DNA from 2 places in the Actinoplanes hulinensis genome. Region 2 is predicted to be linked to the other one. Evidence: riboswitches for the same ligand, from Rfam matches in the RefSeq annotation. Region 2 holds a riboswitch; the other holds the start of a gene.
What was found. A riboswitch is a leader RNA that binds a small molecule or an ion and turns the genes downstream of it on or off. The one in region 2 is predicted to bind glycine.
Positions count from the first base shown of each region.

Region 1: linked by a shared signal. The riboswitch ahead of gcvT (glycine cleavage system aminomethyltransferase GcvT) and the one ahead of gcvP (aminomethyl-transferring glycine dehydrogenase) in region 2 are both predicted to bind glycine.

Region 1 covers NZ_JAHXZI010000009.1:333,776-337,432, reverse strand. Annotated here, with positions in the region: gene KZ829_RS19530 (L-serine ammonia-lyase) at 1-529, opposite strand, end outside; gene gcvH (glycine cleavage system protein GcvH) at 526-888, opposite strand; gene gcvT (glycine cleavage system aminomethyltransferase GcvT) at 899-1,951, opposite strand; glycine riboswitch at 2,078-2,174, opposite strand; gene KZ829_RS19515 (VOC family protein) at 2,342-2,710, opposite strand; gene KZ829_RS19510 (class I SAM-dependent methyltransferase) at 2,775-3,657, shown strand, end outside.
Region 2 covers NZ_JAHXZI010000009.1:96,763-100,419, forward strand. Annotated here, with positions in the region: gene KZ829_RS18245 (nucleotidyltransferase domain-containing protein) at 1-270, opposite strand, end outside; gene KZ829_RS18250 (nucleotidyltransferase domain-containing protein) at 274-945, opposite strand; gene mgrA (L-glyceraldehyde 3-phosphate reductase) at 963-1,958, opposite strand; glycine riboswitch at 2,008-2,091, shown strand; gene gcvP (aminomethyl-transferring glycine dehydrogenase) at 2,169-3,657, shown strand, end outside.

The DNA of each region.
Region 1 (3,657 bases), 240 kb from region 2:
TCCGGGTGAGCGACAACAGTTCCGCACCCGACGAGAAGGCGTACGGAATACGCGTGTGCGAATCCCGTACGCCGGAATGGTGCTGGGGGAGCACGAAGCCGCCGCCGACCGAGAAATAGGTCTTGGCCAGCAGCTCCGTGCCGTCGGCGCCGAAGGCGGCGAAGGTCATCCCGTTGGGATGCTCCGGCAGCGTCCGCCGCCGGTGCAGAACCAGATCCACCTCGACCACCGGACCGTGCGGCAGCGGCAGCCGGCCCTCGGCGTGGATGCGGGCGGCCCGCTCGTCGGCGGTCGTCACGTCGACCGTCTCCGGATCGGCGCCGGTGAGCCCCAGCAGCACCGCCTTCGGCGTGCCGTGCCCGTGACCGGTGGCGCCCAGCGAGCCGAACAACTCGGCCCGTACCCGCGTCACCCCGTCGGCACCGGCCAGACGGTCGGCGAACATGCGTGCCGCCCGCATCGGGCCGACCGTGTGCGAACTGGACGGCCCGATCCCGACGGAGAACAGGTCGAAGACCGAGACCGTCATGACACGAGCGTCGTGTAGCCGGCCGCGTCCAGTAGCTCCGGGTCGCCGGTCACGCGGAGCCTGAACAGCCAGCCCGCGCCGTACGGATCGGTGTTGATCAGGCCGGGCTCGTCGCTCAGGGTGACGTTGACCTCGATGATCTCGCCGTCGGCGGGGGCGTAGACCTCGCTCACCGACTTCGTCGACTCGATCTCGCCGCACGGGTCACCGGCCTTGACCAGCGTGCCCGGCTCCGGAAGCTCGACGAACACGACATCGCCGAGCGCGTCGGCGGCGAACGCCGTCACACCGACCGTCGCCGGCGAGCCCTCGGTCAGCCACTCGTGGTCACGGCTGTAGCGCAGGTTCTCGGGGATCATGGTCGGCTCCTCAGCGGGTACGGCGGTAGAAGGGCAGGGCGACGACCTCGGCGTCGACCCGGGTGCCGCGGATGTCGACGGCGAGTTTCGTTCCCGGTTCGGCCAGAGCGGCCGTCACCTGGGCCATCGCCACCGGATGGCCGAGCGTGGGGGAGAGGGCGCCACTGGTCACCACACCCACATCCGTGCCCTCGTGCAGCACCCGGTAACCGGCCCGGGGCGCCCGGCGGCCCTCGGTCACCAGCCCGGCGAGCAGCGTCTCCGGACCCGCGGCGGCCACCGACCGCAGCGCCGCGGCGCCCACGAAGTCCGGCTTGTCCAGAGCCACCACCCGGCCCAGACCGGCATGGAACGGGGTCGAGCGCACCGACAGCTCGTGGCCGTACAGGGGCATCCCGGCCTCCAGGCGCAACGTGTCCCGGCAGGCCAGCCCGCACGGACGGGCCCCGCGGGCGGCCGCCCACTCCCAGATCGCCGCAGCGTCGCCGGCCGAGCAGTAGATCTCGAAACCGTCCTCGCCCGTGTAGCCGGTACGGGCCAGCAGCACCTCCCGGCCGTCCAGCCGGTCCGGGCGGATGCCGTAATAGGGCAGGTCGGCGCCGGTGCCGAGCACGTCCAGCGACATCGGGCCCTGCACCGCGATCAGGACACCGGGCTGTTCGCCGACGACGCGTACGTCGTACCCGTTGGAATGCTCACCCAGCATGGCCCGCACCACCGCGGCGTTGGCCGCGTTCGCCACCACCATGAACTCCCGCTCGGCCAGCCGGTAGACCACCAGGTCGTCGAGGACCCCGCCGTTGGTGTGGCACAGCATCGTGTACTTGGCGCGGCCCACCTTCACCGCCGACATCCGGCCGACCAGCGCCCAGTCGAGGAAAGCGGGATCGCCGGACACCCGGATCCGGCCCATGTGGCTCAGATCGAACAGGCCCGCGCCGTCCCGGACGGTGTGGTGCTCGGCCAGATCACTGCCGTAGCGCAGCGGCATCGACCAGCCGGCGAAATCGGTGAAGGCCGCGCCCAGGCGGGAATGGACGTCGAACAGCGCGGTGCGTCTCACGAAGGAGGCTCCTCGATAGCGGGTCGGCCTCCCTCGCTCTGTCATGGGGCCTGAGAGGTTCACCGCCGAGGCGGTTTGCACCGTGGGCGCGGACCGCTGGCGGCGGACCGACTTTCCAGAGTCGCCTGACCGGTCGCGGTACCTGAGCCTGAGAGATTCTGAGGGAGAAGTTGCTCCTTCGGCGCCCCGCCACCAGGGGTGGGGACTCTCCCGCGACGGTTGCAGCGGCGAAGTTTTCGGTTGTGTTCGCGAACCTATCCGGCCCCCGACGGGACGGTCAAGCCGGGGCAGCCGTGGCTGCGGAACCGGGGCCTGTAGCGCCGGGGACGAGGGCTTCGCACGGATCATCGAGACCATGCTCGTGGAGTTCCTGGTCGGCCCGTGGAAGCGCTACTGGACGCAGAACCGGTTGCCCTCGGTGTCGGCCAGCACCACGAACGGGGGCTCCCGATCGTTCGGCTCCGGGTAGTAGGGCCAGTCCACCCGCTGCGCGCCGAGCATCAGCAGACGGTCCACCTCGGCCTCGAGGTCACCGTCGGCCCGGATGTCGAAATGGATCCGCGGCTGCTCCTGGATCGGGGTCTCGCTCCGATCCATGGCGATCGGCGCGCCGGCGACACCGGGCGGCGGCTCGATCACGATCCAGTCGTCACCGGCCCAGCGGGGTGGGCGGCGCACGTACCCGAGAGCCCGCATCCAGAAGGCTCCGGCCCGTTCGCAATCCTGGACACCGAGGGAGATCTGCGCGATGACCGCCATGAACCCGATCCTAGGTAGGCAACATTCGTTGCTCTCGAAGGGAAAGGCAACGTATGTTGCTCCCATGTTGGATGAACTACGCCGCCTCACCGAGACGATCGCCGAGGCGGAGGCGCGCCGCACCCAGATCATCAACCGGCTCCGGCGGGAACACGCCGCCAGCTGGGACGAGATCGGCAAAGCCTGCGGCATGACCCGGCAGGGCGCCACCCGCCGCTGGTCCAGGACACTGCACGCCGGCTCCTTCGGCAGCGCCGCCGACGCCTATCATCGCGGCCGCCCGCCCTACCCGCGCTCCGCCGTCGAATGGTCCGTCCCCCGCCCGGCCCGCCGCGTCCTCGACCTGGGCGCGGGTACCGGAAAGCTCACCCAGCTGCTGATCGAGGCCGGTCTCGACGTGGTCGCCGTCGAACCGTCCGCCGAGATGCGCGACCAGCTCGCCGCCGTCGCCCCCAAGGCCGCGATCTTCGACGGCACCGCCGAACGGATCCCGCTTCCCGACGCCGACGTGGACGCCGTCGTCGCCGCCCAGGCCTGGCACTGGGTCGACCCGGCCCGCGCGATCCCCGAGGCGGCCCGCGTGCTGCGCCCCGGCGGCACGCTCAGCCTCCTCTGGAACATCCGCGACCACACCGAGGAGTGGATCGCCCTCCTCGACAACATCCTTCACCAGCACACCCGCCAGGAGATCGACACCAACCCCGTCATCGGTACGCCGTTCGCCGGCCTCGAACGCACCGAGATCCGCTGGCGGCACACCCTGAACCGGCAGGCGCTGCTGGACATGGTCGCCTCCCGCAGCTACGTGATCGTCCTGTCCGAGCCGGAGCGCCGCGACCTGCTGGCCGGCGTGGAGGACCTCCTCGACACCCATCCGACCACCCGCGGCCGTGACGAGATCACCATGCCGTACGTGACCCGCTGCACCCGGGCACGCCTCCATCCCT
Region 2 (3,657 bases):
GCTGTTGAGCAGCCGCGCGAACTTCAGCAGATCGTGGCTGACCACGTCGAGTTCCACGCCGTCGCGGACGCCGCTGTTCTGGAGCGTGTCCGGACCTGTTCGCAGGCCGACCACCTCCTGGGGCGGCAGTACGTGCGCGGCCCGCAGGTCGAGATCCGAGTCGACCGACGCGAAACCGTAGAGGTGCGCCCCGCTCACGGTGGCGAAGAGCAGGGGATAGGGCAGGGAGGCGGCGGCCTCGCCGGCCCACGACGGGACATCGACGGTCACGGTCTACAGATTCCTTTCGCGTACGCCCACGAGCACCCGGTCGATGCGGTCGCGGTCCGGCTTCTCCGGCAGCGCGGTGCCGGCCGCCGCGTCGGTGAGGTCGGCCTGCAAACGCTCGGCCCAGGCGGCCACGTCCGGCCACGGCACGTCGCCGTTACGCACGGCGAGCAGTTCGCCGCGCAGGTGGGTGACGTCGACCAGGACCTCCCCGGTACGCAGCACGTGCGCCCCGGCGAGAAGCAGGCGGATCATATGCATCGCCTGCTTGAAGTTGATCTCCCCCGTTCGGGCGTGCCGGGACGCCACCTTGGCGAGCTGGTCGCGCGCATAGCTGCCGTAGGTGTCGGCCACCCTGGTGGAGAGGAAGGCGGTTCTCACCGCGAGGAGGGCGTCACCGTCGACGGTCTTGTCCGTTACGAGGGGCGACCACAGCACCTCGAGCACCGTCGGGTTGCCCTGCGTCGCGAGCGTGCAGAACCGCTCGATCTCCCACGAGAACTGCTCCTCGGCCGGCCCGTCCAGATGGGTGGGCGGCTTGTCCAGGGACCAGAAGGCGCGGGTCGGCGCCACGAACACACCCCGCCGGTCGTGGTCGGAGTCCGGCCGGTGAAGTCCATAGGCACGGGAGCCGACCACGACCGCGAGGGCCGTGTGCCGTTGCACGAGCTCGATCATGGGCCCGGAGCGTACGTCTACAGGTCGAGCACCGTCGCGTCGATTTCGTCCAGCTCACTCTGGTCGAAGCCGATCCTGCCGAGGGCGGCGACGTTGTTCTCCAGTTGCTCGACGCTCGACGCGCCGATGATCAGGCTGGTCATCCGCTCGTCGCGCAGCGCCCACGCCAGCGCCATCTGGGCCAGCGACTGCCCGCGCCGCTTCGCGATGTCGTCGAGCGTGTGCAGTCGAGCCAGCGTCTGGTTGTCCAGGGCGCTCTCGTTGAGGAACACGCTGGTGCGGATCCGCGAGTCCTCCGGGATGCCGGTCAGGTAACGGTCGGTGAGCAGACCCTGCTGGAGCGGGCTGAACGCGATGCACCCGGCCCCGGCCGCCTCGAGGGTGTCGAGCAGCCGGTCGTGCTCGATCCACCGGTTCAGGATCGAGTAGGACGGCTGGTGGATCAGCAGTGGCGTGCCCAGCTCGCGCAGCAGGTCGGCGGCCTGCGCGGCCTGCTCGGACCGGTAGTTGCTGATGCCGACGTAGAGCGCCTTGCCGGAGCGCACGATGGCGTCCAGGGCGGTCATCGTCTCCTCGAGCGGGGTCTCCGGGTCGGGCCGGTGGTGGTAGAAGACGTCGACGTAGTCCAGGCCCATCCGCTTCAGCGACTGGTCCAGCGACGAGACCAGGTACTTGCGGGAGCCCCAGTCGCCGTACGGGCCGTCCCACATGGTGTAGCCGGCCTTCGACGAGATGACCAGCTCGTCGCGGTGGTGCTTGAGATCCGTGTTCAGGATGGCGCCGAAGTTGGTCTCCGCGCTGCCCGGCGGCGGCCCGTAGTTGTTGGCCAGGTCGAAGTGGGTGACCCCGAGGTCGAAGGCGCGGCGGACGATGGCGCGCTGACGGTCGACGGGGCGGGAGTCACCGAAGTTGTGCCAGAGGCCGAGGCTGATGGCGGGGAGCTTGAGGCCACTGCGACCAGCACGGCGGTAGATCATGTCGCGGTAGCGGTCGGCGGCAGGGAAGTACGTCACATCGAACACCCTAGGGCTCCCGGACCCACCCATGTGCGCTGGTAGGTTGGGGGTGCACGCGGGAGAGACCTTTGGGCGCCGAAGAGGCAACTCCTCCCCGGAAACTTTCAGGCAAAAGGACCGCGTGGGCAGGCGACTCTGAAATGCCGCGGTGTGGGTATGACAGAGGGGGAGGTTGATCCTCGACCTTCTCACGCTCTGGAGTCGCCCATGACGTCCCCGTTCGTTTCCCGGCACATCGGCCCCGGCCCGGACGAGCAGGCCCACATGCTCAAGACGGTGGGGTACGGCTCGGTCGAGGAGCTGATGGACGCCGCGATCCCCTCGTCCATCCGGTTCGACGGATCACTCGACCTGCCGGCCGGGATCTCCGAGGAGCAGGCGATCGCCGAGCTGCGCGGCATCGCGGGACGCAACGTGGTGGCCACCCCGATGATCGGCCTCGGCTACTACGGCACGGTCACCCCGGCGGTGATCAAGCGGAACGTGCTGGAGAACCCGGCGTGGTACACGGCCTACACGCCGTACCAGCCGGAGATCAGCCAGGGCCGCCTGGAGGCGCTGCTCAACTTCCAGACCATGGTCACCGACCTGACCGGGATGACCACGGCCAACGCGTCGATGCTCGACGAGGCCACGGCGGTCGCCGAGGCGATGACCCTCGCGCGCCGCGCCTCCAAGAGCAGGAGCAACGTGTACGCGGTGGACGCCGACACGTTCCCGCAGACGCTGTCGGTGCTGCGGACCCGTGCCGAACCGCTCGGCATCGTCATCCACCTCGTGGACCTCGACGGCGGCGCGGAGCTGCCGGAGGACTACTTCGGGCTGCACCTGCAGTACCCGGGCGCCTCCGGCAAGGTCCGGGACCACGCGGCCCTGGTCGAGGCCGCCCACGCCGAGGGTGCCCTGGTCACGGTCGCCGCCGACCTGCTGGCGCTGACCCTGCTGCGCTCGCCCGGGGACATCGGCGCCGACATCGCGGCCGGCACCACGCAGCGCTTCGGCGTACCGCTGGGGTTCGGTGGCCCGCACGCCGGTTACCTGGCGGTGCGCAACGGCCTGGAGCGGTCCCTGCCCGGGCGCCTGGTCGGCGTCTCGAAGGACGCCGACGGCGATCAGGCCTACCGGCTGGCGCTGCAGACCCGTGAGCAGCACATCCGCCGGGAGAAGGCGACCAGCAACATCTGCACCGCGCAGGTGCTGCTCGCCGTCATGGCCAGCATGTACGCGGTCTACCACGGCCCGGCCGGCCTGCGCGCCATCGCGGCCCGCACCCACCAGCACGCCGCCCGCGTGGCCGCCGGCCTGCGGATGGTCGACGGCGTGACCGTGGTCCACGAGAGCTTCTTCGACACCGTGCTCGCCCGCGTGCCCGGTAAGGCCGAGAAGGTGCTCGCGGCCGCCGCCAAGTACGGCATCGACCTGCACCTGGTTGACGCCGACCACGTCTCGATCTCCTGCGACGAGACCACCACCCAGTCGGAGGTGCAGCGGATCTGGGACGCCTTCGGCGTGACCGTCGGCGGCGCCTACGTGTGCGTGATGAACGTGGAAGCGCTGGAGACCGGCCGCCCGATCCCGGCCGCGCTGGAGCGCACCGGCGACTACCTGGCCCACCCGGTGTTCAACACCCACCACTCCGAGACGAGCATGCTGCGCTACCTGCGCAGGCTGTCGGACCGGGACTACGCGCTGGACC